One region of the Mesorhizobium sp. RCAM 05104 genome, then DNA from elsewhere that is predicted to be linked to it. Evidence: riboswitches for the same ligand, from Rfam matches in the RefSeq annotation. Region 1 holds a riboswitch; each other region holds the start of a gene.

Region 1 (7,366 bases):
CGAAAGATCGAGCACCACGGCCTCGCCGTCGAAGGACTCAAAGACAACGTCCTTGCTCGCGATTGTGTAGACATCGGCATGGCGCATCGTTCTTGGTCCCCGCAGCTTGCGCGACCAATCACCGGTCGGCGTGGTCGCTCCCCAACAACGCCTGTAAACACTCGGTTCTTCCTTGGCAAGTCAACGTGCGTCGGCGCGGCGTCGACCATTTTTGGGGAGCAGTCTGGCTCCGAGTGGATCACGCCTCGATTTCGAGCGCCGAAAGCGGCTTGGAGCAGCAGGCGAGGATAAAGCCGTCGTCGATCTCATGATCGAGGATACCGCCATTGTGGCTCATCTCGACGGTGCCCGCGACCTTCTTCACCTTGCAGGTTCCGCACAGGCCGAACTCGCAGGCGGCGGGGATACGCACGCCCGAAGCCCGCGCCGTCTGCAGCACGGTCTGGCCGGCGACGCATTCGGCATCGACATCCGAAAGCGAGAAGCGGATCGGCGTGGCGGCTTCGACGGGAACCGCGGTGCCGTCCCGCGCCTGCGCAGCGAACGGCGCCGGGATCTCCTCCACAACGGGCGCCGCGAAGCTCTCCTGATGGTATTTCGTCATATCGAAGCCGGCGGCTTCCAGCATGCCGCGCACGGCGCGCATGAAGGGATCGGGGCCGCAGCAGAAGATTTCGCGCTCGCGGAAATCAGGCGCCAACAATGGCAGCCGGATCGCGTCGATGCGGCCCATGTGGCCGAACCAGCCCTCGCGGCTCGACCGCTCCTCGATCATGAAGCCGAGCGACAGGCCGGGCATGCGGCTGCCGAGCAGTTCGAGCTCCTTGCGGAAAATGATCTCTTCCGGACGACGCGCACAGTTGACGAAGCCGACATCGGTCCATGGCGCGCAGTCGTTGAGCCAGCGCAGCATCGACATCATCGGCGTCACGCCGGAGCCGGCCGAAATGAACAAATATTTGGCCGCCGGGTGGCTGTGCAGCGAGAAGTCGCCGGCCGGCCCATAGGCCTTGACATGGGTGCCGGGCGCCAGATGATCGAACATCCAGCGTGTGCCGATGCTGCCCGCTTGTGCCTTCACCGTCACCGCGATCGAGAACGGCCGCGACGGCGAGGACGACAGCGTGTAGGTGCGCATCAGCGGCCCCTCGACGGTGGGCAGCTCCAACGTCACGAACTGGCCAGGCTTGTAGCGGAACCAGGTCTGGTTGTCGGAGCGGAAGGTGAAGGTCTTTACGTCAGGGGCCTCGTCGGCGACGCCGATCACTTCCAGCACCTGGAGCCTGTCGTTCCAGGGCGCCATCTCGTCGAGATGGCGATAGAGGCCAAGATCCGTCATCGCATTCATCCTCTTGTCCCTTTTGTTCCGTGCATGGCGTGAGCCCAAAACCGCTGCGCGCTTTTGGGCGCCATGCGCTAGGCGACGCTGCGCAGGGCCGGCCGGCCGTCTCCGGCAAGGCGTGGCCCGATGAAGCGTGCGTACCAGTCGACGAACTGGATCACGCCGCCCTCATGCATCTCCGAATAGGGGCCTGGTTCGTAGGCCGGCGACAGGATACCGAAGGCGTTTTCCTCGACGATGCGGCGGTCCTGGTCATTGGTCTCGGTCCACACATGGGTGAGTTCGGCGAGATCGTAATCGACACCTTCGACCGCATCCTTGTGCACCAGCCATTTGGTCGTCACCGCGGTTTCCGTGGCGCTGATCGGCAGCACGCGGAAGGTCACCGCATGGTCGATGAGGATGTGGTTCCACGTCGTCGGATAGTGATAGTGCATCAAAGTGCCGATGCGGTCGGCGGAGACGGTGTCGGACAGGTTCTTCTTCACCGCCCGCTTGCCGGTCATCGTGTAGCTGACGGCATCGCGCAACAGCGGCGCGCGGGTGGCGCGGTACTGCCCGGCCGGATCGATGCGAAACTTGCTCGGCAGGCCGGCCGCTTCGCATTTCGCCCAGTGCGCAAGCATTTCAGGGTCGCTGTCGGCGCCTTGCACGCCGGTCACCGTCGGTGCTTCCGGGAAGGTCTTGCAGAGCTCCGGATGATTGCCGGCGCAATGGTAGCACTCGCGGTTGTTTTCCCAGACCAGCTTCCAGTTGCCCTTCTCGATGATCGTGCTCTCGAAGGCGACTTTTGCCTCGCGCAGCCGGTGCGGCAGCAGATAGGGTTCGATCATCGCCCGCATCGGCGCGAAATCAGCCGGCTCCTTGGCCAGGCAAATGAAGATGTAACCGCCGACGGTCTCGCAGGCGACGGGCTTCAGGCCGAACTGGCTCTTGTCGAAACCGTCGGCCATCTGCCTGGCGAACAGCAGCCTTCCGTCCAGCTCATAGGTCCATTGGTGGTAGGGGCAGACCAGCTTGGCCGCCGTGCCCTTGTCGGAATTGCAGACACGGCTGCCGCGATGGCGGCAGGAATTGTGGAAGCCGTTGATCTTGCCTTGCTGGTCGCGGACGAGGACGACCGGATAGTCACCGATCTGCACGGTGATGTAGCTGCCCGGCTTCGGCAGTTCGCAATCATGGCCGATGAACAGCCAGTCGCGATACCAGATCAGCTCCATGTCGAGCTTGAAATAGTCGGGGTCGGTGTAGAAGGGCTGCTCTAGTGAAAAACCTTGCTTGCGGCCATTCAAGAGCCTCAGCATGTCGTTGCGCGCGTCCATGTCCTGTCCTCACAATCAAGGACTGCATCGGAGGGGAAGAGAGGAAGGATCGGACGCAAGCCGGCAATGTGTCGGACATGCGCTATCCACCTCTTGACCGCCCACCGCGATCAGTCGAGTCTAGACATCTCCGGCTGGTTTCCGGGCTCTGGAGTTGTCCTTGCGGACGATCGCGACACCTTCCCAGGCTTTCGGCCCAGTGGTCTCCCGTTGCGACTTGAACTCCACCACCGTTGCGGGGGCAGCGCCGGATTCTGACCGGCTTCCCAATTCTCCGCCTCGTCGTCACGAAGCGGCACCTGAGATGTCATGATCTAATCACGACGGCGCTTGCGACATCGGCATGAAAGCGACATCGCATCCATGCGGCGCGACACGCGTACGAAACGCCCGGATAGGCGATTGCCGGGCTGAAATCCGATCTCCCCGATTGCCATTCGCCGGCCGCGGTCTTCCCGAATCCGGTCGCTGGCGGAAGCCAAAAACGGTTAACGGTTTCGAAAAGTGACTATTAGCTGCCTCTAAAATCGAACCGAACGGTTCGTTTCTGTTGACGGTGCGTGCAGGACGGTGTGAACGCTGGACCCTGGACACAGTTGGTGATCGGAACGGCGGTTTTATCTAACTAACTGATATAAAACAGAAAAGTACATGGTGTAGAAGGCCCTGGTACAATTTCAAGTGGCAGATTCATGGTCCACACGAAACAACTTCGTGATTGGAAATGGCTGGATGGCTCTCCCACATCGGGGCTGTCCGAACGACGCGAATTCCTTCCAAGACACGCCGCTAGACGGACGGAAATAAGAAGATACTGGAGTACCAAAAAATGAAAAAGATTGTTCTCACTGCCGCCGCCCTTCTGGCCATTTCCGGCAGCGCCTTCGCTAACGGTAGCGATCACTACGGTTCAAATGCCCCGGCAGCCACTGCTGTCGACAGCTCGTACACCGCTTCGATCAAGAAGTCGGAACCGGCTGCTCAGACGCCTGCCCAGGGCAGCGACCGTAACCTCTTCGGCAACAACTAACAGCCGATCGCCAGCAGGCGGCGGGCTTGCCCGCCGTCCTGGCGAAATCCAGAAATTCAGGAGTACTTGAAATGAAGAAGATCATCCTTGCTGCCGCCGCCGTTCTGGCCATCTCCGGCAGCGCCTTCGCCGGCAGCGACAACTTTGGCTCCAATGGCGCCAATCAGCCCGCCGCCACCTCGGTTGACAGCTCGCGCACGGCCTCGATCCAGAAGTCGGCTCCGGCTGAAAAGCAGCCCGTCGTTCAGGGCAGCGACCGTAACCTCTTCGGCAACAACTAACAGCCGATTCCCCAGGTGACGGCGGGTGCGCCCGCCGCCCTGGCGAAATCCAGAAATTCAGGAGTACTTGAAATGAAGAAGATCCTTATCGCCACCGCCGCCCTCCTTGCCATTTCCGGCAGCGCTTTTGCCGGCAGCGACAACTTCGGCTCCAACGGTGCCAACCAGCCTGCCGCCACGGTCGACAGCTCGTATACGGCTTCGATCAAGAAGTCGGAGCCGGCTGCCCAGGCGCCTGCCCAGGGCAGCGACCGTAACCTGTTCGGCAACAACTAACATCCGAAAGCAAGGCGGCGGGCCAGCCCGCCGTCTAGAACTTGAAATACCGGAGTATCAAAAATGAAAAAGATTGTTCTTACTGCCGCCGCACTTCTGATTGCCGCCGGCAGCGCCTATGCCCGCAACGACAATGTTGGCGGCACCGACATCAACAAGCAGGCGACCGTCAACGTGGACACCTCGCATACGGGCTCGATCCGCAACAGCGGCTCGCCTGTCTACAAGCTGCTCAATTCGTCGGGTGACGTAGAGAAGTCCGCCCCCCAGGGCAGCGACCGGAACCTCTTCGGCCACTAGAGCAGTTCACCGTTTCACGGAAACGGCAAACCGCTCTAACTCTTTGTTTTGACGCAATTCCGGACGGAAAACCGTTTCACACTCTTCCTGGAATTGCTCTAACAACCGAACTTGATTCTTGAAAAAAGAGCGGCGGGCCTTGCCCGCCGCTCTTTTTTGTCTCGCCTTGGTCCAGCAGGACAGGCCGCCTCAGGCCGCCTTTGCTTCCGGCTTCTGGAGCGCGAAGGAATGTCCGTCCGCGTCGAAGATGTGCAGGTCCTCGGCGTTGGCGCTCAGCCGCAATATCGAGCCGCGCTTGACCTCGACATTGCCGGGCAGCTTCGTCACCAGCGGCAGATCGGCGCGGCCGATGTCGATGTAGACAAGCTGGACCTCGCCGAGCTGCTCGACATAATCCACCGTCCCCTCGAACAGATAGTCCGCGCCGGTGGCGATGATCAGGTCTTCCGGCCGCACGCCGAAACTCACCGAAGCACCCTTTGCCGAAGCCGGTGTCGAGATCGGCACCGTCGCCTTCCGCCCGCCGACATGGCTGACGACGGTCGGGTTTCCGGTCTTGTCGATGGTCGCCGGCAGGATGTTCATGGCCGGCGAGCCGATGAACTGGGCGACAAACAGGTTGCCGGGCTTCTTGTAGAGGTCCATCGGCGTGCCGACCTGTTCGATATGGCCTTCCTTGAGCACCACGATGCGGTCGGCCAGCGTCATCGCCTCGACCTGGTCGTGGGTGACGTAGATCATGGTCGTGTTGGGCATCGATTCCTTGAGCTTGGCGATCTCGATGCGGGTGGCGACGCGCAGCGCCGCGTCAAGGTTCGACAGCGGCTCGTCGAACAGGAACACTTTCGGATTGCGCACGATGGCGCGGCCGATGGCGACGCGCTGGCGCTGGCCGCCCGACATCGCCTTGGGCAGCCGGTCGAGATATTTGGTCAGCTGCAGGATTTCCGCCGCCTGCCGCACCCGCTTGTCGATCTCGGCCTTGCTTTCCTTGCCGATCTTCATCGAGAACGCCATGTTGTCGTAGACGGTCATGTGCGGATAAAGCGCATAGGACTGGAACACCATGGCGATGCCCCGCTTCGACGGCGGCACGTCATTCACCACCTCGCCGGCGATCTTGAGCTCACCGGAGGTGATTTCCTCGAGCCCGGCGATCGACCGCAGCAAGGTCGACTTGCCGCAGCCGGACGGGCCGACGAAGACGATGAACTCGCCCGACTTTATATCGAGGTCGATGCCGTGGAGAATGTTCAGATTGCCGTAGGACTTCTTCACTTGCCTTAGCGTGACATCGGCCATTGGTTTCCTCCCAGTGATTTGAAATTCAGTCGATGCGCCCGAACCAGGCGCCGTAGCCGCCGAGCTGTATAGAACCGGTGCTCGTCTGGCCCGAAAAACCGTGCCCGGGCAAAGGGTGCAGCGATCGGTCGTCAAGGTCAATCTCGGTCGGCTTGGCTCCCAGATTGAAGACGCAGACGATCTGTTCATTGCCTGCCCGGCGTGTGAAAGCGACCGTGTCGCCCTGGCTTTCGATGAAGGTGATGTCGCCCTTGGCCAGCGCCGGATGAGCGTGCCGGAAGGTGAGAAAGCGCCGGTAGTGCTCGAGCAAGGAGCGATCATCGCCCTGCTGGACATTGACCGCTTGCGAAAGATGCTTTCCGGGCACTGGCAGCCACGGCTTCGCCGTCGAGAAGCCGCCATTCTTGGCGGCGGCATCCCACACCATCGGCGTGCGACACCCGTCGCGGCCCTTGAATTCCGGCCAGAAGCGGATGCCATAGGGATCCTGCAGATCCTCGAACCGCAGGTCGGCTTCGCCAAGGCCGAGTTCCTCGCCCTGATAGATGCAGACCGAGCCTCGCAAGGACATCAGCAGCGCCGAGATGACCTTGAGATAGGCGGTCGGGTTGGCCTCATTGGCGGCCCAGCGCGAGGCAGGGCGCATCACGTCATGGTTGGAAAAGGCCCAGCACGACCAGCCGTCACTGGCGACCTTGCCGAAGGCTTCCAGCACCGAGCGGACCTTGGCCGCGCTGATCTTTTCGGGGGCCAGGAAGTCGAAGGAATAGCACATCTGCACGCGCTTGCCGCCGGCGGTATAGGCCGCCACCACTTCCAGCCCGCGCTGCGAATCGCCAACCTCGCCGACGGCGGCGGCTGCCGGGTATTCGTCGAGCAAGGCGCGGAACCGTTCGAGGAAACCAAGGTTCTCCGGTCGGCTCTTGTCGTAGAGATGGTCCTGGTAATTGTAGGGATTAACCGCCGGCGCCGTCTGGTCGTTGCGCTCCTCCGGCGGCAGCGGCGGGTTGTTTTCCAGGCCCAGGCTGTGGAAGTAGAAATTGATGGTGTCGAGCCGGAAGCCGTCGACGCCGCGCTCCAGCCAGAAGCGGGTGACGTCGAGCAGCGCGTCCTGGACTTGACGGTTGTGGAAGTTGAGGTCGGGCTGCTCGGCCAGGAAGTTGTGCAGATAATATTGCTGGCGGCTGGTGTCCCATTGCCACGCCGATCCGCCGAAGATCGACAGCCAGTTGTTGGGCGGCGTGCCGTCCGGCCTGGCGTCCGCCCAGACATACCAGTCGGCCTTCGGGTTGGTGCGGCTCGACCGGCTTTCCTTGAACCACGGATGATTGTCGGCGGTGTGCGACAGCACCTCGTCGATCATCACCTTCAAGCCCAGCCTGTGCGCCTCGGCGGTCAGCGCATCGAAATCGGCCAACGTGCCGAACATCGGATCGACGTCGCAATAGTCGGACACGTCGTAGCCGAAATCCTTCATCGGCGACTTGAAGAACGGCGATATCCAGATGGCGTC
Region 2 (7,366 bases), 1.2 Mb from region 1:
CAGCCGGTAAATCACCACATGGTTAGGACTCAGGAAGGCCTCCCGGCCGGCACTTTCTCCCGAAGCGCCCGGGCTGCAGCGACCATGTTCATGAGGGCAGGGCGGACCTCCTCCCATTTGCGTGTTTTGAGGCCACAGTCCGGATTTATCCACAACTGGCCGTCGGACAGTCGCTCGCGGGCAAGCGTGACGAGGTCCGAAATCTCCGCGACTTCCGGGACACGTGGTGAGTGAAGGTCGTAGACTCCGGGACCGATTTCGTTCGGATATTTGGAGCTCGTGAAGGCGTCCAGCAGTTCCATTTTCGAGCGCGACGTCTCAATCGAAATTACATCCGCGTCCATTTCGGTGATCGCGTCGATGATCTCGTTGAATTCCGAATAGCACATGTGAGTATGGATTTGGGTCGCGTCCTTTACACCCGTTGAAGCGAGCCGGAAGCATTCGACGGCCCAGTCGAGGTAGACTTTCCAGTCGGACTTGCGCAGTGGCAGGCCTTCGCGAAAAGCGGCCTCGTCGATCTGGATCATCCTTGCACCGGCTCGTTCGAGGTCTGTCACCTCATCGCGCATGGCGAGCGCGATCTGGCGGCAGGCTTCGGAGCGAGGTACGTCGTCGCGAACAAAAGACCAGTTAAGAATGGTCACTGGGCCTGTGAGCATTCCCTTCACCGGCTTTTCCGTCAGCGACTGGGCAAATTGCCACCAGCGCACCGTCATCGGATTGGGCCGCGATACGTCGCCGAAGATGATGGGAGGGCGTGCGTAGCGGGAGCCATAGCTTTGCACCCAGCCATGCTGGGTGAAGGCGAGGCCGGACAGTTGCTCGCCGAAATGCTGCACCATGTCGTTTCGTTCGAACTCACCGTGCACCAGCACGTCCAGGCCGATCTCCTCCTGCCAACGAATAGCAGCCTCGGTCTCCTTCTTCAGGAAGGTCTCGTAATCGACATAGCTCAGCTCGCCTTCGCATGAGCGGAGCGCGCCTTGCGCACCTCCGGCGTCTGCGGGAAGGACCCGATGGTCGTCGTTGGGAATGGCGGCAGGCCGAGCGTGCCAGCCTGGACTCTGGAATGCTGGGCAAATGCGCTCTTTCGTTGCTTCATGGCGTCGATGCTGATGATCCGCCCCTCAACGAGCGGATTATGGACCTTTGTGGACGTTGCGCGCGCGGCGGCCGCCTCGGCAGAAGCTTTCAATGCGCCTGCTGCGGCCTCCCTGCCTTCCGACAAGGCCTGGGCCAGCACGACCAGCTCATCGATCTTCTGGGCCGCGAATGCCAGCCAGGATCTGACGTCCACATCGAGCGCGGTCTCCATCCGCAGGTCGATCGGCACATGAAGCATCGAGCAGGAAGGCGCGATCTCGACACGGTCCAGGGGCCAGCCTGCGACGATCGGCTTGATGCGGTCGAGAATCGCAGGCAGGTTCGCGCGCCAGACGTTGCGGCCGTCGATCAAGCCAAGCGAGAGCACCAGATCCTTCGGTGTGAGCCGACCAACCGTCTCCAACTGCTCGGGAGCGCGCACGAGATCGAGATGCAGGCCCGCCACGGGCAGAGAAATCGCGGTCTCGAGGTTGTCTCCCAGCGGTCCGAAATAGGTAGCCAGCATGACCTTCAACTCGGGCGCGGCTTTCGACAGCTGGCCGTAGGCGAACTCGAACGCAGCTCGTTCGTTCGGGTTAAGATCGAGCACAAGCGCTGGCTCATCAATCTGCACCCAGTCGGCTCCCGAGAGCTTTAGCCTGCGCAGGAGTTGCTCGTATACAGGCAGCAGCCGCGGCAGGAGCGCTATCGGATTGAAACCTTCGGCAGGTGTTTTTGCCAGCTTGAGGAAGGTGACCGGTCCAAGGATGACTGGGCGTGTGTGAATATCGAGGGCTTTGGCTTCGAGGAAGTGGTCGACCGGTTTCGCAGACAAGAGGGCGAAGGTCTGTTCGGTCAGCTCCGGCACCATGAAATGATAGTTAGTGTCGAACCATTTGGTCATTTCCAATGCGGTTAAGCGGTGCCCCTGAGCCGCATGCTCGTGGCCGGCATGTCCACAACCCGCGGTCTCACCTTGCTTGCCGCGCGCCATCGCGAAGTAGATGTCGAGTGGGACCTCGCCGCCCTTCCAACCGTAGCGGGATGGCACGGCACCGACCATGGCCGCGGTGTCGAGCACATGGTCGTAGAGTGAGAAGTCGTTCGACGGGATTTTTGATACGCCGCGATCTTGCTGCTCCCTCCAACTGGCGGCACGGAGGGCCTTCGCCGTCGTCAGAAGGTCGGCAGCGGAAGATTTTCCGGACCAGTAGCTTTCAAGCGCGAATTTCAGTTCTCGCCTGCGACCGATACGCGGCATACCGAGCGTTGCTACAGGAATCTGCTGAGAGATGGTCATGTCATACCCCGATGGTTGGGCCGTGGGGACACCGAAGGCGCTAGCAGGCCGGCACGAACGCCGGCTGCCGCGACCACCGAGACACCCCGCCCGTGGACGTTGCTCGCCGTGGCAGGTCTCCTGGCTCGCGGGTCATAGCCTCTGCCCGTCTTCCCGAGGCTGTTTTCCTCAGTGACATTAGGGGTGGGCTCGCCGCTAACAGTTGCGGGGGCAGCGCCGGCATCGCACCGGCTTCCCTCTTAGCTCCGCTGTGGCAACGCCGTACGGAGAACCACGACGCGCAGACAATCACAGCAGCCCACTCTCTTGTCAATGCCGCATAAAGAAATGTTTATGTGGTTATGTGATCGCGTCTTTAACTTGTGGGCAATGTTGCCCAAAATCGCTTGGATCGTTGTCGTCAGCTGTTGCCTTCCAGTCGCTCTCCAGGAGGCTGTGGATGCCGATAAGGGGCCGGCAAATCAGCCAATCACATGATCCCGGCTCTTGAGCGACTTGCGGCAGGCCTCGGCGTCGTGATGATCAAGATCCTAGACTGCTACCGGCAGGTGGCGTCAAAGTCTGAATTTCGGCAACTTGAAACACAGCGGAAAACCGGCGGATGCGCGTGCGACATTTTGATTTATCCGCGCTCGCCTGGACCGCCTGCATAAGGGGGAGGTGAGCAGCTACTCCTCGAGATGTCCGCCTGACGCAGCCCCGCCTGTTCCGCCTCGCGGCGCAAATTCTGCCGTGGCCTTGGGCCGATCTGCTCGATCACCAGTCCGGCCGCCAGTGAGCCGAGGTCGCCGCAGGTCTTGAGGTCGCGGCCTTGCGTGTAGCCATGCAGGAAACCGGCGGCGTAAAGATCGCCGGCGCCTGTCGTGTCGACCAGTTCCTTGATCGCGGTCGCCTGGATGACCACGGTCTCGTCGCCGCGCACGATCACCGAGCCTTTTTCCGAGCGGGTCACGGCGGCTATTCTGCAGTCCTTGCGGATCTTGGCCAGCGCCTCGTCGAAGGACGATGTCTGATAGAGCGACTTGATCTCGTGGCTGTTGGCAAAGACGATGTCGACCGTGCCCGAGCGCATCAGCTCGAGGAACTCGTCGCGGTAGCGGTCGACGCAGAACGAATCCGACAAGGTCATCGACACTTCGCGCCCGGCAGCGTGCGCCAGCATGGCCGTCTGCCGGATCGCCTCCTTGGCGCGCGGCGGGTCCCACAGATAGCCTTCGAAATAGGTAACCGCGGCGCCCGAGGCCTTGTCGGCCTCGACGTCCTCGGGCCCGAGCTCGACGGCGGCGCCGAGATAGGTGTTCATCGAGCGCTCGCCGTCCGGCGTGACGAAGATCATCGAGCGCGCCGTCGGCGGCTCGCCCTTGAGCGGCCTGGTGTCGAAGGCGACGCCCTGCGCATGGATATCGTGGGCATAAATCTCGCCGAGCGCATCGTTGGAGACCTTGCCGAAGAAGGCGGCGCGACCGCCGAAGCTGGCGACGCCGGCTGCCGTGTTGCCGGCGCTGCCGCCGGACGCTTCGATCGCCGGGCCCATGCGGCTGTAGAGCAGTTCGGCGCGCTTTGGATCGATGAGGTTCATCGCGCCCTTGATGATGCCGTTGGTCTCGAGGAATTCCTCGTCGCACTGGGCGATGATGTCGACAATGGCATTGCCGATGCAAAGCACGTCATAATCCGGCATCAAAGTCTCCGCTCAACGGTCCGCTTGGAATGGACTTTCCGCATGGCGATCGATCCGGCGTCGGCCCTTGCGCGGCGGCGAGTCCCGCCTCGCGCCGCAAGTCATCCGCTCTGTCCGTCCTCTCCCAGGTGAACTCGGGTTCTTCGCGGCCGAAGTGCCCGTACGTGGCGGTCTTGTGGTATATCGGGCGCAAGAGATCAAGCATCTTGATAATGCCCTTCGGTCTGAGATCGAACAGCTCAAGAATGAGCCGCTCGATCCTTTCTTCCGCGATCTTCGCGGTCCCGAACGTGTTGACCAGGACAGACACCGGAGCGGCCACACCGATCGCGTAGGCAAGCTGAACTTCGCAGACTTCCGCAAGTCCGCTAGCCACGATATTCTTCGCGACATACCGGGCCGCGTAGGCAGCCGAGCGGTCAACCTTGGATGGGTCCTTGCCCGAAAAGGCGCCGCCGCCGTGACGCCCCATCCCACCATAGGAATCGACGATGATCTTGCGTCCAGTGAGGCCGCAGTCGCCGCGCGGCCCACCGACTACGAACCGCCCCGTTGGATTGACCAAGAACCTGGTTCCCGTCGTGTCCAGGTGGGGCGGCAAGACCGGCTTGATGATCTCCTCGATGACGCCTTCTCGGACTGTTTCTTGTGTGACCTCCTCGGCATGTTGCGTCGACAGGACTACGGTATCCAGCGCCACCGGGCGCAAACCTTCATAGCGGATGGACACTTGAGATTTTACGTCCGGACGCAACCAGCTCAGCTGTCCCGCTTTGCGGACCTCTGCCTGTCTTTTCGTCAAGCAGTGAGCGAGCTGGATCGGCAAGGGCATCAGTGTATCGGTCTCGCTGCATGCGAACCCGAACATGAGGCCCTGATCCCCCGCTCCCTGCTCGAGATCCTGCCCTCGCCCCTCGTCAACGCCCTGGCTAATGTCGGGCGACTGCTCTGTGAGAGCCAAAACGACGGTGCAACGCCGACCATCAAAGCCGATCGCATCGTCATCGTATCCAATATCGACAATCGTATCGCGGGCTACTTGGCTGTAATCGATCTGCGCATCGCTGGTAATCTCGCCGGCGAGAACGACCATCCCTGTCTTCACCAATGCTTCACACGCGACTCGCGCCTTCGGATCGGTGCGGAGGATCGCATCGAGGATGGCATCCGAGATGTTGTCGGCCATCTTATCCGGGTGTCCCGCGCCGACGGATTCGGAAGAGAATACGAACTGCCTAGTCATTGAATGTCCTCGTTTCAGATGTTGCAGTTAGGTGGCGACCTTCGATTTGCCCGCCTTACCTGTCGGTGATGCCAGGGACATCGAACGCAGCGCAGAAGTCGGCGACGTCTTTCCGCACGCAGGCATGGACATCCGGATCATTGGGCTGGCGGCAGACCAGGTCGATGAAGGCGGCAATCTGCGCCATTTCCGCCTCGCGCATGCCCATCGACGTCACTGCTGGCGACCCCAGGCGAATTCCGCTTGTGACCGCCGGATGGCGCGGGTCGCCCGGCACCATGTTAAAATTCGTAATGATGCCGGCCTTTGCCAATCGCTCGGCATAGGCTTTGCCAGACAGTGGCCGATCGCGCAGATCAAGGATCAGCATGTGATTGTCAGTCCCACCGGTGACCAGATCATACCCTCTCTCCAGGAGCGCCTGAGCCAGCGCCTTGGCATTCTTGACGATCTGCTGACCGTAGGCACGGAAGGACTGGTTCGCGGCTTCCTGCAAAGTGACAGCTAGAGCGGCGATGATATTCATATGCGGTCCGCCCTGCAGGAGAGGGAACACCGCACGGTCTATACGTTTGGCCAGATTGTGTTTGCTTTTCGGATGATAGAGCGCCTGATAGCGATCTTCATTCCTTGACAAAATGAAGCCCCCGCGGGGACCGCGGATTGACTTGTGAGACGTGCTGCTGACGACGTCGCAATGGCCGACGGGGTTCGGGTGCGCTCCCGCGACAATGAGGCCGCTTATGTGCGCGATGTCGGCCACGAGATAGGAGTTCACCTCCGAAGCGATTTCCGCCATTGCCGCATAGTCAAAAACGCGGGGATAAGCAGTTCCGCCGACCCAAATAAGTTTCGGCCGTTCCCGCTTGGCCGTCTCGCGCAAGCGGTGATAGTCAATCTGCTGCGTCTTTTCGTGCAGCCCATAGGGGATGCGTTTGTAATCAGTGCCTGAGAAGTTGACGGCCCATCCATGTGTCAGATGACCCCCACCCGGGAGGGACAAGCCCATCACCTTGTCTCCCGGGCTCAAAACCGCGCGATAGACAGCCTGATTGGCCGGCGAGCCGGAATAAGGCTGGACGTTGGCGTGTTCACTGCCAAATAGCGCCTTCAGGCGCTCAATGGCGAGGTTCTCAAGCTCATCGATGATCTCGTTTCCCGCGTAGTAGCGCGCACCGGGGTACCCCTCGGCGTACTTGTTCGTGAAAATCGAGCCCGTCGCTTCCAGCACGGCCGATGAGGCGAAGTTCTCAGAAGCGATCAGTTTGAGCGTTGTTCGCTCCTGCCGCTCTTGTCTTAGAAGCAGTTCGTGAACGCGGTAATCGACCGCGGCCAAGGGAGACCGTCCGGGGGTGTCGGGCAGCACGATCGCGCGGTCCGAGGAGTTGTCCATTGTAGTCTCGCGCTCCAACTGGATTGATCTGTTCACGAGCAAGCAGGCGGTCTCCTTCGACCGCGCGTCTTGTGTCGCTTCGAGCCGTTGTAGGTCTCGTTTATGATAGCCATCGCCGTGGGGCAGGAGATCGACCAAGAATTGAACCAGACCGCCGTCCTTGCCTCCTGCTTTGAGATGGTACGAGGACCAGGGACGTTGTTCGTTGCTCCAAAGAAAGTCGGCTCTGACGAGCAGCCGGACGTGTCGCACAACCTGCTCGCGACGCAGACCCAAAATCTCCGCTAGCTGGCAGACAGTTAGGTCCGCATGGGCGCAAAGGCCCAGGATCCGAAGGCGATCAAGATGCGCTGCCGTGCGTAGGCGACTGACCAGTGTCATCATTGGTCAGCATCAAGCCATATGGAAAAATTGGGCGCCCGTCCTACTGACTTTGTCACTTGGCGTTCTCCGTCGATGCTACAGCCTTCGAAAAAATCTTGTTTTTGCCTCCAAATGCCCAGACAATCACGCTGGTCGCGAGGGAACACGCCTGTTTTGCAAGCATGTACTTGTCTTGAGAAGACGGTGGCGGTGTTCGAGCGACCAAGATGAGAGATGATCTTCTTGCCATTGCCGCTAAACAGAGATTGAATGCTGTTCGGTAGTCGCGTCACCTCGGTT
Region 3 (7,366 bases), 2.8 Mb from region 1:
TCGATGATCTCGGCAAGCCGTTCCGGCGTCAGATCCTCGAACGTATCCTTGAAGATCATCACCATCGGCGCGTTGACGCAGGCGCCGAGGCATTCGACCTCTTCCCACGACAAGGTGCCCTTGTCGTTGGTGTGGAACTGGTCGTGATGGATCTTGGAGCGGCACACATCCATCAGCGCTTCCGAGCCGCGCAGCATGCAGGGCGTGGTGCCGCAGACCTGGATGTGCGCGCGCGTGCCCACCGGGTTCAACTGGTACTGTGTGTAGAAGGTCGCGACTTCGAGGCCACGGATCCGAGGCATGCCGAGCATGTCCGAAATCGTCTCGATCGCCGCCTTCGTGACCCAGCCTTCCTGCTCCTGCGCCAGCATCAAAAGCGGGATGATCGCCGACTGTTCGCGGCCCTTCGGGTACTTCTTGATCCATTGCTTCGCCGCTGCCGCGTTCGCCCGGTTGAAGGCGAAGGATGCTGGCTGGACGCTGGCTTCTGCGAGACGGCGGACTGACATTTAGCGATCGACCTCACCAAACACGATGTCGAGGGAGCCGAGAACGGCGGTGACGTCTGCCAGCATGTGGCCGCGGCAGAGGAAATCCATGGCCTGCAGATGCGCGAAGCCGGGAGCGCGCAGCTTGCAGCGATAGGGCTTGTTGGAGCCATCGGAGACCAGATAGACGCCGAACTCGCCCTTTGGCGCCTCGACGGCGGCATAGACCTCGCCGGCCGGGACGCGGTAGCCCTCGGTGTAGAGCTTGAAGTGATGGATCAGCGCTTCCATCGAGCGCTTCATCGCCTGGCGCTTGGGCGGCACGACTTTGCCGTCGAGGTTGGACACCGGGCCGGTGCTTTCCTTGCCGAGCAGAAGATCGACGCACTGGCGCATGATTTTCGCCGACTGGCGCATTTCTTCCATGCGCACGAGATAACGGTCGTAGCAGTCGCCGTTCTTGCCGATCGGAACGTCGAAGTCCATTTCCGAGTAGCATTCATAGGGCTGCGACTTGCGCAGGTCCCAGGGCGCTCCCGAACCGCGAACCATGACGCCGGAAAAGCCCCAGGCCCAGGCATCGGCCAGCGATACGATGCCGATGTCGACATTGCGCTGCTTGAAGATGCGGTTGCCGGTCAAAAGCGCGTCGAGGTCGTCGATCGACTTCAGGAACGGGTCGATCCACTTGCCGATGTCCTCGACCAGCTTCTGCGGCAGGTCCTGGTGGACGCCGCCGGGACGGAAATAGGCGGCATGCATGCGCGAGCCGGAGGCGCGCTCATAGAACACCATCAGCTTTTCGCGCTCGACGAAGCCCCACAGCGGCGGCGTCAGCGCGCCGACATCCATCGCCTGCGTCGTCACATTGAGGATGTGCGACATGATGCGGCCGATTTCGCAGTAGAGCACGCGGATCAGCTGGCCGCGCTTCGGCACGTCGATGCCGAGCAGGCGCTCGGCGGCGAGTGCGAAGGCATGCTCCTGGTTCATCGGCGCGCAATAATCGAGCCGGTCGAGATAGGGCACCGCCTGCAGATAGGTCTTGGCCTCGATCAGCTTTTCCGTGCCGCGGTGCAGCAGCCCGATATGCGGATCGACGCGATCGACGACTTCGCCGTCGAGCTCCAGCACGAGACGCAAAACGCCGTGCGCCGCCGGATGTTGCGGGCCGAAATTGATGTTGAAATTGCGGACGGAGGTTTCAGCCATTCTGGCGCCTCAATTCGTCTTGGCTTTTTCATCGCCCGGCAGGACATAATCCGTCCCTTCCCAAGGCGAGAGAAAATCGAAATTGCGGAATTCCTGCTTGAGCTCGACCGGCTCGTAGATGACGCGCTTGGCCTCGTCGTCGTAGCGCACTTCGACGAAACCGGTCAGCGGGAAATCCTTGCGCAGCGGATGGCCTTCGAAACCGTAGTCGGTCAACAGGCGGCGCAGGTCTGGATGGCCCGAGAACAGCACGCCATAGAGATCGTAGGTCTCGCGCTCGAACCAGTCGGCGCCGGGATAGACGTCGGTGATCGACGGCACCATCGTCTCCTCGTCGGCCTGCACCTTGACGCGGATGCGGACGTTCTGCTTCGGCGACAACAGGTGATAGACGACGTCGAAGCGCTTGGCCCGCGACGGATAGTCGGCGCCGCAGACGTCGATGATCGAGATGAACTGGCAGCGCGCATCGTCGCGCAGGAAGGTCATCACCTCGACCAGATCGCGCGGCTCGACATGGACGGTGAGTTCGCCATAGGCGATATCAGCGTCATTCACGCGGCCGATCAGCTTCTCGCCGAGATAGGTCGACAGTTCGCTCAGGGATGCGGTCATGGATTTACCGTTCGATCGTGCCGGTGCGGCGGATCTTCTTCTGCAGCAGAAGAATGCCGTAGAGCAGCGCTTCGGCGCTCGGCGGGCAGCCGGGCACATAGATGTCGACCGGCACGATGCGGTCGCAGCCGCGCACCACCGAATAGGAATAGTGATAGTAGCCGCCGCCATTGGCGCACGAGCCCATCGAGATGACGTAGCGCGGCTCCGGCATCTGGTCGTAGACCTTGCGCAGCGCCGGCGCCATCTTGTTGGTCAGCGTGCCGGCGACGATCATGATGTCGGACTGGCGCGGAGACGCGCGCGGAGCGACGCCGAACCGCTCCGAGTCGTAGCGCGGCATCGAGGTGTGGATCATCTCGACCGCGCAGCAGGCAAGGCCGAAGGTCATGAACATCAGCGAACCGCTGCGCGCCCAGGTGATCAGCGCCTCGGTGGAGGTGACGAGGAAGCCCTTGTCGGCCAACTCATTGTTGATCTCGAGGAAAAAGGGATCGTCCTCCCCCACCGGCCTGCCGGTGTTGGGATCGATCAAGCCCTTGGGCTTCGGCGCGATGAGCGTGCCGGAACTGTCGCTCAATCCCATTCCAGCGCTCCTTTTTTCCATTCATAGGCAAAGCCGATGGTCAGCACCGCCAAAAAGACCATCATCGACCAGAAACCGAGCATGCCGATCTTCGAGAACGACACTGCCCAAGGAAACAGGAAGGCCACTTCCAGATCGAAGATGATGAACAGGATCGACACCAGGTAGAAACGGATGTCGAATTTCATGCGGGCGTCATCGAACGAGTTGAAGCCGCACTCGTAGGCGGAAAGCTTTTCAGGATCGGGATTGCGGTAGGCCACCAGAAACGGTGCGGCCAGCAGCGCCAGGCCGACAACCAGCGCCACGCCGATGAACAGGACGATGGGCAGGTACGAACTTAGAAGTGCGTTCATGCTCGGCTTTCCGTTGGCGCCAATCCATTTTGATTACAGCACCGGACCCTAATGCGGAAGCGTGACAGTTTAACCGCTGAACCGTTTTAAGGGCCTATGCTGCAACGCGGCGAGGGTTAGCGCAGCACTTCCGGCGAAGCAAGTCAAACCTTGTTCAAAACGCTGACCTGGACGGCATATACGGGGAAACTGGTCCGATCCGCTCCTGTTTGATTTCCTTCAATTTTTACTCCACTTTTCTCTCCTGACATATATGCCGCCAAAACCCTGCTAGCATCGCCGCGGAATCACGATCCCTGCCAGCTCGAACCCGGTTAGAGTCGCATCAGCATGAAGGAAAAAATCGCGCTTCCCACGGCCCGGCGCATAGCACTCGCCGCCCAGGGGTTTGCCGACGCCAGGCCGGCCGCCACGCCCGATCGACGGCATCTGGCCCGCGTGCTTGCCCGCACCGGCCTGCTGCAGATCGATTCCGTGAGCGCCGTGGTGCGCGCGCATTACATGCCGCTTTATTCGCGACTTGGCCCCTACCCGCTCGCCTTGCTCGACAACGCCGCGGTGACGCGCAAACGCACCGTGTTCGAATACTGGGCGCATGAGGCCTCCTTCCTGCCGGTCGAGACATACCCGCTGATGCGCTGGCGCATGCAGCGGGCCGAGCGCGGCGATGAAATGTATTCGGGTCTGGCCAAATGGGGCCGCGAGCACGCCGCCTATGTCGAAGAGATCTACCGCGCGGTCGTCGAGCGCGGCCCGATCGCCGCCTCGGCACTGGAAGGCCAGAAAGGCTCGGGCGGCTGGTGGGGCTGGAGCCATGCCAAGCACGCCTTCGAATGGCTGTTCTGGGCCGGCCGCATCACCACGGCGCACCGTCGCGGATTCGAGCGCTTCTATGATCTGCCCGAGCGCGTGCTGCCGCAGGCGATCCTCGATCTGCCGGTGCCAGCCGCCGAGGACGCGCACCGCGAGCTGCTGCGCATTTCCGCTCGTGCCCACGGCGTGGCGACGGCCGGCGACCTGCGCGACTATTTCCGCCTGTCGCCCGCCGACATGAAAGGCCGGCTGGAGGAACTGGTCGAACTCGGCGAGCTGTTGCCGGTGCGCGTCGAAGGCTGGGACAAGCCGGCTTACCTTCATAGGGATGCCCGCGTGCCGCGAAAAATCGAGGCGCGCGCCTTGCTGGCTCCGTTCGATCCGGTCGTTTTCGAACGCTCGCGCTCGGAGCGGTTGTTCGATTTCCACTATCGCATCGAGATCTACACGCCGGCGGAAAAGCGGCAGTACGGCTACTACGTCCTGCCGTTCCTGCTCGGCGACAGGATCGTGGCCCGCGTCGACCTCAAGGCCGATCGTCCGGCCAGTGTCCTGCGTGTCCATGCGGCCTATGCGGAGCCAGGTGCACTCGCCGAAACCGCCTCCCAGCTGTTCGAGGAATTGAAGCAGATGCAGGGCTGGCTAGGCCTCGAACGCATTGAAGTGACGCCTGCGGGCGACCTCGGACAGCCACTTGCCGACATTGCCGCGTCGTAGACGTGCGTTGACACGGCTGTCCCTACAAGCCTAAATCCGGTCCAGACGGTCTCCTCTCGGCAAAGGGAGGAGCCAAGAGGGAATGCGGTGCGGGATCGCAAGATTTCAAATCCGCGGCTGTCCCCGCAACTGTAAGCGACGAGCCTGGGCCGAAAACCACTGGGATGTTCCCGGGAAGGCGGCACCCGAGGCGATGACCCGCGAGCCAGGAGACCTGCCGTCTGAGAGATAAAGAATCCGATCGCCTGGCGGGTTTTCCGGGCAAGGAGCCCTGATTTGGAACGCGACAGCAGTTTTTCGGCTGAGACAGCGGACGTATTGTCCGATGACGCCTGGACCGGCGTTACCGTGATCGTCTGCGCCTCCTGTCGCGACGAAACCGGTTCCGACGCCCACCCCCGTGCCGGCGAATTGCTTGCGGACGACACACGCCACGCCGCCTCGGGCGACAATATCCGCATCCGCAGCGTTGAATGCCTCGGCAATTGCAAGCGCCGGCTGAGTGCCGCGATCCTGCGCGACGGCTGCTGGAGCTACGTCTTCGGCGACCTGAGCGCGACCAGCGGCGCCGATCTCGTCACCGGCGCAAAGCTCTTCGCCACCTCGACGGATGGCCTCATCCCATGGCGGGGCCGTCCTGATTCCCTCAAGCGCGGCCTCGTGGCCCGCATTCCTCCCCTCGACATGCTGAAGGACCAGATATGACAGCCTCCGTCTCCCGTGTTCCCTGCACTGTCGTCACCGGCTTCCTCGGCGCCGGCAAGACGACGCTGATCCGCCATCTCCTGGAAAACGCTGGCGGCAAGCGCATCGCCATCATCGTCAACGAGTTCGGCGACATCGGCATCGACGGCGAAATCCTGAAGGGTTGCGGCATCGACACCTGCCCCGAGGAAAACATCGTTGAGCTGGCCAATGGCTGCATCTGCTGCACTGTCGCCGATGATTTCGTGCCGGCGCTCGACCAGATCCTGTCGCTGACGCCGAAGGTCGACCATATCCTGATCGAGACCTCCGGCTTGGCTTTGCCCAAGCCGCTGGTCCAGGCCTTTCAGTGGCCGACGGTGAAGAGCCGGGTGACGGTCGATGGCGTCATCGCGGTGGTCGACGGCCCGGCGCTGGCCGAAGGCCGCGTCGCCAACGACATGGACGCACTTCAGGCGCAGCGCGCTCAGGATGGGACGCTCGATCACGACGACCCGGTCGAGGAGGTGTTCGAGGACCAGATCGCCTGCGCTGACCTCATCATCCTGTCGAAAAGCGATCTGATGGACGCCGCCGGCTCCGCCCGCGCCAACGCCATCATCAATGAGCACATCGCCCGCGCCGTGAAGATCGTGCCGACCTCGCAGGGCAAGGTCGATCCCTCGGTGCTGCTCGGCCTCGGCCTCGCCGTCGAGGACGACATCGAAAACCGCAAGACCCACCACGACGACGAGCTCGACCACGAGCATGACGACTTCGACAGCTTCGTCATCGATATTTCCTCGATCGCCAACCCGGAAGAGCTGGCAAAACGGGTCGCCACCGCAGCCGAGGAAGAAAACGTGTTGCGTGTAAAAGGCTTCGTCGAGGTCGGCGGCAAGCCGATGCGGCTTTTGCTGCAGGCCGTCGGGCCGCGCGTCAATCATTACTATGACCGCGCCTGGACCGCAGCGGACGACCGCCGCTCTCGCCTCGTCGTCATCGGCCTGAAGGGGCTGAACCGCCCGGCGATCGAGCGTATCCTCGCCGGCTGATTTTAACGCCATGCACATCCTCACCACGACCTCCGCCTCTCTCGACGACCTCGCCGAGCCGGTCGATCTGCGGCAGACGCCGGCGGATGTCGTGGCGCTGTCCTTCACCGACAGCGATCTCGCCGGGCTGGCGGCGGCGTGGAAGGCGGATGCCGCCCGCCTGCCCTCGATGCGGCTGGCCGCACTTCGTGACCTGCGCCATCCGATGTCCGTCGACCTCTGGGTCGACAGCGTCGCCCGCCACGCCAAAATCATCCTCGTTCGCATCCTCGGCGGCTACGATTGGTGGCGCTATGGTTGCGACCAGCTCGCCTCGGTCGCCCGCGCGCACGGAATAAAGCTGGCGCTGCTGCCCGGCGAGTGCCGCGACGAGGATCTGCGCCTGATCGAGGCCTCGACGCTGCCGCGCGAGGAATTGGACGGCCTGCTCGACTATTTTCGCGAGGGCGGCCCGGCGAATATGAGCGCGCTGGTGCACCGGCTTGCACGGTTGGCGGGATCGGATGCGGTTGTCGCCGAACCGGTTGCGGTTCCGAAGGCTGGATTTTACGCGCCGGGACATGGCGTCATGGAACACTATCTTCCCCTTCCCTTCGAGGGGGAGGGAAACATCATCCCCATCCTGTTCTATCGCTCGATGCTGCTCGCCGCCGATATCGCCCCCATCGATGCCCTTTTTGAAGCGCTGCGGCAGCGCGGCATGCGCCCGGCACCCATCTTCGTCGCCAGCCTGAAAGACCCGGCATCGCTGGCGTTCGTCGAGACCGCGCTCGCCGCGCTGAAACCCGGCGCCATCATCACCGCGACCGCTTTCGCCTCCGGCGCCGAACCCGGAGTGGA
Region 4 (7,366 bases), 2.3 Mb from region 1:
ATCGGGCCGATGTGGTAGAAGCCGAGCTCCTCAAACAGCGTGCCGCCGGTGACGTAGCCGCGTGCATGCTCGACCGCCCTGGTGATCGCACGGTCGGCGCGTTTGCCGAGATAGGAGGTCAGTTTCTTGCCGAAGTCCCGCAGGCCGATATAGGCCTTGCCCGAGGCCAGACGCGCCAGGTAGGCGCTCATGGCGCCGGTCGGCGGAGCGATCGACATGTCGTTGTCGTTGAGGATGACAATGAGACGGGCATCGAGCGCGCCCGCATTGTTCATCGCCTCATAGGCCATGCCAGCCGACATGGCGCCATCACCGATGACGGCGATGACATTGTTGCGGCCGCCGGATAGGTCGCGGGCGGCGGCCATGCCGAGACCGGCCGATATCGATGTCGACGAATGGGCGGCGCCGAAGGGATCGTACTCGCTCTCGGCGCGGCGGGTGAAGCCGGACAGGCCGCCCTCCTGCCGCAAGGTGCGTATGCGGTCGCGGCGGCCGGTGAGGATCTTGTGCGGATAGGCCTGGTGGCCGACATCCCAGATCAACCGGTCATCCGGGGTGTTGAAGACATAGTGCAGCGCTACCGTCAGCTCGACCACGCCAAGGCCGGCGCCAAGATGGCCGCCGGTGCGGGACACGGCGTCGACCAGTTCGGCGCGCAGCTCGGATGCCAGTTGCGGCAGCTCGCTCTCGGCAAGCGTGCGCAAGTCGGCCGGAATGCGGACCTTGTCGAGAAGCGGCGTATGCAGCGTTGCGTTCACGGGCTCAGGCTCTCTATTCATCGGCGAAATAGGCCGCCGGCCGGCGAATGTAAATGCGTGTCTGTGACGCGCGTCGATCCACGGCTCTAACTGTTGGGCATGATCTCTTCCGAAAACCGGTTCCCACTTTTCGGGATCATACCCTAGCTCTCCGGCAGCGGGATGAACTCTTCCTCATCTCCAGGAACGATATCGAAGCGGCCGGTCTTCCATTCCTGCTTGGCCTGTTCGATGCGCTCCTTGGACGACGAGACGAAATTCCACCAGATGTAACGCTGCGAGCCGAGCGAAGCGCCGCCAAACAGCATGAAATGCGCGCCGCCCTGCGACGACACGACGATTTCGTCACCGGGCCGGAACACCAGCAGGCGTTCCGCTGGAAAAATATCCCCTGAAATCGCGACCTCACCCTCCAACGTGTAGATGGCGCGCTCTTCCGCATCGGCTGGAATTTTCACGCTGGCGCCGGGCGCCAGGCGCAGGTCGGCATAGAGCGTATCGGAATGCGCCCTGACCGGAGACCGCATTCCCTGGAAATCACCGATGACGACGCGGCCGCTGACGCCTTCGGCATCGATCTCGGGAAGAAGCACCGCGCCAGTGTTCTCGAATACCGGTGCCACTTCTTCCTTGCCGTCCGGCAGCGCCAGCCATGTCTGCAGGCCGGAGACCGACATCGGTGCGCCGCGCAATTCCTCGGGCGTGCGCTCGGAATGGACGATGCCGCGGCCGGCGGTCATCAGGTTCACGTCGCCGGGCTGGATGACCATCTCGGTGCCGAGCAGATCGCGATGCCTGATCTTGCCGTCGAACAGATAAGTGACCGTCGACAGTCCGATATGCGGATGCGGGCGGACATCGAGCGCCTGGCCGGCGCGCAGGATGGCCGGGCCCATGCGATCGAAGAAGATGAACGGACCGACCAGTCGCCGCTTGGCGGTCGGCAGGGCGCGGCGCACCTGAAAACCGCCAATGTCCTTGGCGTTCGGAATGACCATCAGCTCGATCTGGTCGCTGGCGAACGCATCGCCGACCTCAGGGTCTTTCCCGGGGAAGAAGCTCACGATATCTCCTTGTCAGCGGTCGACGACCGCATTGGACGCCTCAGGCAAACCGGATCGCCGCCTTGGCCCGTAGTTTGGCCGCAACCTCTTCGCGATTGCGAGGATGCTGATGGGTCTCGAGAGAATCGAGCAGTTCGCGCGCTGACGCGGCAATCGCATCGACAGCGTGGTCGAACGCATGCTGGTTCTGCTTCGAGGGCCGTGTCGTTCCGCTGAGCTTGCGAACGAACTGAAGTGCCGCGTCGCGGATTTCGTCGTTGGTTGCGGGCGGATCAAAGTTGAACAGGGTCTTGATGTTTCTGCACATCGTTTCCGAACCTCCTCTTGTCCTGGAGCCGTTTCAGTCGGGACGAGTTCCATCCTCGATCATGATCGTGTCCAAAAACCGGTGAGGCAAGACCATCGTTCGGGCCGCGCCTCAGTCCGCGTCGAGCGGCTCCGTTCCGACCGGCTTGCCGTCGCGCGACAGCCTTATCTTCTCGACCTTGTCCTCCGCGGCCTTCAGCAACCGGTCGCAATGCGCCTTCAGCGCCTCGCCGCGCTCATAAATCCTGATCGACTGATCGAGCGGCACGTCGCCGCGCTCCAGATCATCGACGATCTTCTCCAACGCGTCGAGTGCCTGTTCGAAGCTCATCGCCTTGACGTCTTCGTTGGTCTCACCAGCCATCATTCATCCTTTCATCAGTCGCCCGACATGGGCGGCGACCGAAAATGCCAGTCCCTGCAGATCGTAACCACCCTCGAGCAGGCTGACGAGCCGGTTGCCGCTGTGGCGCGTGGCGCGCTGCATCAGCTGGCCTGTCGCCCAGTCGAAGTCGTCCTCGGTCAGATTGATCTCGGCCAGCGGATCACGGTGATGCGCGTCGAAACCGGCCGAAATGATGATCAGGTCCGGCGCGAAATCGTCGAGCGCCGGAAGCACGCGCGACAGGAAGGCATCGCGAAACACCTCGCTGCCGGTCCGCGGCGCCAGTGGCGCGTTGATGATGTTGCCGGCACCGGTTTCGTTCTTTGCCCCTGTGCCGGGATAAAGCGGCATCTGGTGCGTCGAACAATAGAGCACGGAGGGATCGTCCCAGAAAATGTCCTGCGTGCCGTTGCCGTGATGCACGTCCCAATCGACGATGGCGACACGCTCGGCGTCGAATTTCTTCTGCGCATAGCGCGCCGCGATCGCCGCGGTGTTGAAGAGGCAGAAACCCATCGCCGTCGTCTTCTCGGCGTGATGGCCTGGCGGCCGGGCGGCGACGAAGGCATTGTCGGCGCGGCCCGTGAAGACGTCGTCGACGGCGGCATTGGCGGCGCCGATCGCCGTGATCGCTGCCTGCCAGCTCTTCGGGCTGGCGGTGGTGTCGGCGTCGATGCGGGCGATACCCTCGTCGGGAATGGCGGCGCGGACACGCGCGACGAAATCAGCGGGATGCGCGTAGAGGATGGTCGCCTCGTCACCTTCCGGCGCCTTGATGCGGTCGAGCGCGGCAAATGCCTCATCGTCCAGCACGCGCTCGATGGCGCGCAAGCGGTCCGGCCGCTCGGGATGGCCGGGGGGCGTGATGTGCTCGAGGAAGATCGGATGGGTGTAGAGACGGGTAACCATCGTCCTAATCTAGTGGCCCGGATCGACAAAGGCCATGAGCAGGCGGCTGATGGCTGGGGAAAATCACGCCTGCGTCCATTGGTGTCGCTGCGGGCATTGGCGTCGCCGGCGCTTCGGCGTAAGGTCGCCGTCACTGCCTGGTGCCCGCCGCAAGCGGGAGAATCGGGAACACGGTTGAACTCCGTGGCGTGCCCAACGCTGTGAGGGGGACCGCGCCGGTAAATGCCACTGTCGATGACGGGAAGGCGCCGGACGCGGGTTGATCCCGAGCCAGAAGACCGGCCTGGCAGGCATCGTCATCCGCATGGTCAGGCGGCTGGCATTGATTGCAATCGCAAGGGGACAAGCGATGCCGGAACACATGACCGCACCTGTTGGCGACGGATTTGATCAGTTGGCGCGCGATGCGGTTTATCGCGCCATGTTCACGCGGCGGGATGTGCGCAGCCATTTCCTTCCCACCGCGCTCGACGATGACGTGCTGGCGCGGCTGCTCCTTGCCGCCCACCATGCGCCGTCGGTCGGCTTCATGCAGCCATGGAATTTCATCGTCATCCGCGACGCCAAACGACGGGAAAAGGTGCGCGACCTGTTCCTGGCGGCGCGCGAGCAGGAGCTGCCGGCCATCGAGGCAGAACGGCAAACGCTGTACCGCAAGCTCAAGCTGGAAGGCATTTGCGAAAGCGCACTCAACATCTGCATCACCTGCGACCGTGAGCGCTCGAAGGATTCACCGCTGGGACGCTGGCACAATCCGGAGATGGATCTCTACAGCACGGTCTGCGCGGTGCAGAATTTCTGGCTGGCGGCGCGCACCGAAGGCGTCGGTGTCGGCTGGGTTAGCATCATCGAGGCGCAGGCGCTGAAAAGCCTGCTGTCCATTCCCGAGCATGTGACGCCTGTTGCCTATCTCTGCGTCGGCCGCGTTTCCGAGTTCGCCCCCAAACCGGACCTCGAAACACATGGCTGGGGCCGCCGGCTGCCGCTGCCGGAGCTGATCATGAGCGAGACGTTTTGCGGGCAAGGCGAAGCGCTGCTCAAATCGACCGTGGCGCGCCTCAACACCGTCGATGCTACGGCGGCGATCGCAAGCCCCGCTGATCAGCGTGTCGCGCCGGCCGCGCCCCAGCGCGAGCCGCCGAAGGAGGCCAGCGCCTTGTCCTTGAGCTCCCTGAACTTCGACGATGCCTCGGCCAGCCGGGCGTCCCAGTCGGGATCGGGCACCTGGCCGGCAATGGTCTTGAAGTAGACTTGCATCAGGCAGGCGATGGCGAAGGGTTCGATGAAGGCCGCCTTGAAGGCCCAGGCGAAGACGATGGCGAGCACGAAGGCCCAGCCGGCGAGCTGCCCAGGCATCATGAAGAGAATGGCGGCGGCAGGGGCCAGCATCAGCAGGAAGATGACGAAGGACACGCCCCACATGATGACCGCCAGCCAGACGGCGTTCTTGACCATGATCTTGCCATTCTGGGCGTAGAGCACGACGCCTTGCCGCGCCGTCTCGAAAGGCGAGGCGGAATTGATGCGGATGTTGTAGCCGAGGATGATCTCGTCAACATAGGTCAGCGACAGGCGGATCACCGTGTTGATGAAGGAGACCAGGCCGTTCAACCCCGGGATCGGCAGGAAGGCGGCGATGCCGCCGAGCAGGCCGGTGATGGCGCGGATGGCGCCCTTGACCAGCTGGTCGACGACGAAAAGGATGTTGGCTTCGGCAAAACGCTGGGTGACGACTTGCCTGGCATAGGCGATCTGGTCCTGGCCGTCGGGAATGTCGCGGCCGTCGATCAGATGGACCATGACGGCGACATGGCCGGCCTTGACGACGTAGAGGATGTATTCGCGGATCCAGTAGACGGCAATCGAAACGACGCCGAAACCGACCACGCCTCCCCACAAGGCAAACGACAACGGCCCGTCAGGATCGGTGGAAATATGGCCGACGCCATAGCCGACGGAGGCGCCGGTGCCGGTCGCCACGATATAGGCCAGCGTGATACCGAAATAGACGATCATGCGAAAGACAATGAAGGGCCAGGTCCGCATCATGATGGACACCGACCTGCCGATATCGAAATCCCACATGCCCGAATCTCCCCTCAGAGATGGTGGGAGAGGATGCGCTCAACCCGGCTATTGTCAATTGCGATAGCTGCGCCAAGCCGTCAATGGCGCCTTCAGTTCGGCCGCGAACCCGGCCTTTTGAGCAGGCCCTCAAGCAACTGTTTGAAGGCCGCTACCGCCATTTTCGACGTCGCTTCAGGTTCTTGCGAATTGGCGATCCGCTGCGAAGCCTGACGGATGCGAAGCGGGTATCATTCCCGCGGAATGATCCGCGAAGCGCCCGGTTTCGAACGGCCGGGCGCTATCCTGTGTCGACTGACCTTCAGAGAATCTCGGTCTTGGCGATGTGGATGCCAAAACCTTCGAGGCCGACATAGTGGCGTTCGCGCGAGGCGATCAGGTTGATCGAGGAAATGCCGAGATCCTTCAGGATCTGCGCTCCGAGCCCGATCTCGCGCCATTCGTTCTCGCGGCGGCGCGCCTCATCATGATCCTCGCGGTCGCCGGAGGCGGGACGCTTGCGTTCCTGATGGGCGACGCCGACCGAGCCCTCACGCAGGTAGACAATGACGCCGCGCCTGCGCTCGCCCATCGTTTTCATGATGCCGTCGAGCCGATGACTGGTGCCGAAGACGTCGGTTACAACATCCTCGGAATGCAGACGCACCGGGACATCCTCACCGTCGCGGATGTCGCCGAAGACGATGGCGACGTGGTGCATGGAATCCCACGGCAGCGTGTAGGTGAAGACCTGCGCCTTGCCACCCGGCGTTTCAATATCCGAACAGGCGACGCGTTCGACCAGCGTTTCCTTGCGCTGCCGGTAGGCGATGAGGTCGGCAACCGAAACCTGCTTGAGACCGTGCTGCTCGGCAAAGGCGGCAACCTGCGGGCCGCGCTTAACCGTGCCGTCGTCGTTCACCAATTCCGAAATCACGCCGACCGGGGGCAGACCGGCGAGCTTGCACAGGTCGACCGCCGCCTCGGTATGGCCCGAGCGCATCAGCACGCCCCCTCGCGCGCGATCAGTGGGAAGATGTGGCCGGGACGGACGAAATCCGAACCGCCAACATTGCCGTTGGCGAGGTTGCGAACGGTCAGCGTACGGTCCTCGGCCGAAATGCCGGTCGTGGTGCCGTGCTTGAAATCGACGCTGACGGTGAAGGCGGTGGTGTGCGCCGAATCATTGTCGGCAACCATCGGCTGCAAGTTGAGGCGCTTGGCCTCCTCGCGCGGCATCGGCGTGCAGACGATGCCGGAGGTGTGGCGGACGATGAACGCCATCTTTTCCGGCGTGCAATGGACGGCGGCGACGATCAGGTCGCCCTCGTTCTCGCGCCCGTCATCGTCCATGACGACAACGATCTCGCCGCGCTCGAAAGCACGCAGGGCTTCGACGATCTTCTTCTGGTCGTAAGGCATGGGCGGCTCGCTTCGCTCGCAGGGAATTAGGCAGTAAGGCAGTAGGGAAAAGAAAAGGCTGTATCGGGCGGCCTACCGCCTATTCCCTACTGCCTATTCCCTTCCCCGTCTGTCCGCGATGACGCAGATAATGATCGGCAATGGCGCACGCAACCATCGCCTCACCGATCGGCACCGCGCGGATGCCGACGCAGGGGTCGTGGCGGCCCTTGGTCATGATCTCGACGTCGTTGCCGTCCTTGTCGATCGACTTTCGCGGCGTCAGGATCGAGGACGTCGGCTTGACGGCGAAACGGGCGATGATCGCCTGGCCGGTCGAGATGCCACCAAGAATGCCGCCGGCATTGTTGGACAGGAACACCGGCTTGCCGTCATTGCCCATGCGCATCTCGTCGGCATTCTGCTCGCCGGTGATGCGGGCGGCTTCGAAGCCATTGCCGATCTCGACACCCTTG

Evidence for each region. Region 1 has a riboswitch for cobalamin ahead of AC56QP_RS17635 (aromatic ring-hydroxylating oxygenase subunit alpha). Riboswitches for the same ligand answer to the same signal wherever they lie in the genome.
Region 2: another riboswitch for cobalamin. It lies ahead of metE (5-methyltetrahydropteroyltriglutamate--homocysteine S-methyltransferase); the one in region 1 lies ahead of AC56QP_RS17635 (aromatic ring-hydroxylating oxygenase subunit alpha).
Region 3: another riboswitch for cobalamin. It lies ahead of AC56QP_RS31315 (DUF1636 family protein); the one in region 1 lies ahead of AC56QP_RS17635 (aromatic ring-hydroxylating oxygenase subunit alpha).
Region 4: another riboswitch for cobalamin. It lies ahead of bluB (5,6-dimethylbenzimidazole synthase); the one in region 1 lies ahead of AC56QP_RS17635 (aromatic ring-hydroxylating oxygenase subunit alpha).

Annotation. Positions count from the first base shown of each region.
Region 1 is NZ_CM185033.1:3,599,377-3,606,742, forward strand. It holds gene AC56QP_RS17625 (PqqD family protein) at 1-87, opposite strand, end outside; gene AC56QP_RS17630 (FAD-binding oxidoreductase) at 239-1,339, opposite strand; gene AC56QP_RS17635 (aromatic ring-hydroxylating oxygenase subunit alpha) at 1,417-2,664, opposite strand; cobalamin riboswitch at 2,780-2,982, opposite strand; gene AC56QP_RS17640 (DUF680 domain-containing protein) at 3,494-3,694, shown strand; gene AC56QP_RS17645 (DUF680 domain-containing protein) at 3,766-3,975, shown strand; gene AC56QP_RS17650 (DUF680 domain-containing protein) at 4,048-4,251, shown strand; gene AC56QP_RS17655 (DUF680 domain-containing protein) at 4,315-4,551, shown strand; gene AC56QP_RS17660 (ABC transporter ATP-binding protein) at 4,741-5,853, opposite strand; gene bglA (beta-galactosidase BglA) at 5,879-7,366, opposite strand, start outside.
Region 2 is NZ_CM185033.1:2,369,945-2,377,310, reverse strand. It holds partial or broken gene metE (5-methyltetrahydropteroyltriglutamate--homocysteine S-methyltransferase) at 30-2,386, opposite strand; cobalamin riboswitch at 2,480-2,677, opposite strand; partial or broken gene AC56QP_RS11815 (adenosine kinase) at 3,081-4,067, opposite strand; gene metK (methionine adenosyltransferase) at 4,054-5,310, opposite strand; gene glyA (serine hydroxymethyltransferase) at 5,366-6,703, opposite strand.
Region 3 is NZ_CM185033.1:6,400,357-6,407,722, reverse strand. It holds gene AC56QP_RS31345 (NADH-quinone oxidoreductase subunit E) at 1-509, opposite strand, end outside; gene AC56QP_RS31340 (NADH-quinone oxidoreductase subunit D) at 510-1,700, opposite strand; gene AC56QP_RS31335 (NADH-quinone oxidoreductase subunit C) at 1,710-2,315, opposite strand; gene AC56QP_RS31330 (NuoB/complex I 20 kDa subunit family protein) at 2,320-2,901, opposite strand; gene AC56QP_RS31325 (NADH-quinone oxidoreductase subunit A) at 2,892-3,257, opposite strand; gene AC56QP_RS31320 (winged helix-turn-helix domain-containing protein) at 3,588-4,787, shown strand; cobalamin riboswitch at 4,817-5,023, shown strand; gene AC56QP_RS31315 (DUF1636 family protein) at 5,064-5,492, shown strand; gene cobW (cobalamin biosynthesis protein CobW) at 5,489-6,526, shown strand; gene cobN (cobaltochelatase subunit CobN) at 6,537-7,366, shown strand, end outside.
Region 4 is NZ_CM185033.1:1,305,724-1,313,089, forward strand. It holds gene dxs (1-deoxy-D-xylulose-5-phosphate synthase) at 1-782, opposite strand, end outside; gene AC56QP_RS06765 (pirin family protein) at 905-1,825, opposite strand; gene AC56QP_RS06770 (DUF2277 domain-containing protein) at 1,866-2,132, opposite strand; gene AC56QP_RS06775 (exodeoxyribonuclease VII small subunit) at 2,244-2,495, opposite strand; gene AC56QP_RS06780 (histone deacetylase family protein) at 2,499-3,425, opposite strand; cobalamin riboswitch at 3,547-3,726, shown strand; partial or broken gene bluB (5,6-dimethylbenzimidazole synthase) at 3,787-4,404, shown strand; gene AC56QP_RS06790 (hypothetical protein) at 4,527-5,510, opposite strand; partial or broken gene AC56QP_RS06795 (TetR/AcrR family transcriptional regulator) at 5,603-5,722, opposite strand; partial or broken gene ribB (3,4-dihydroxy-2-butanone-4-phosphate synthase) at 5,812-6,911, opposite strand; gene aroC (chorismate synthase) at 6,991-7,366, opposite strand, start outside.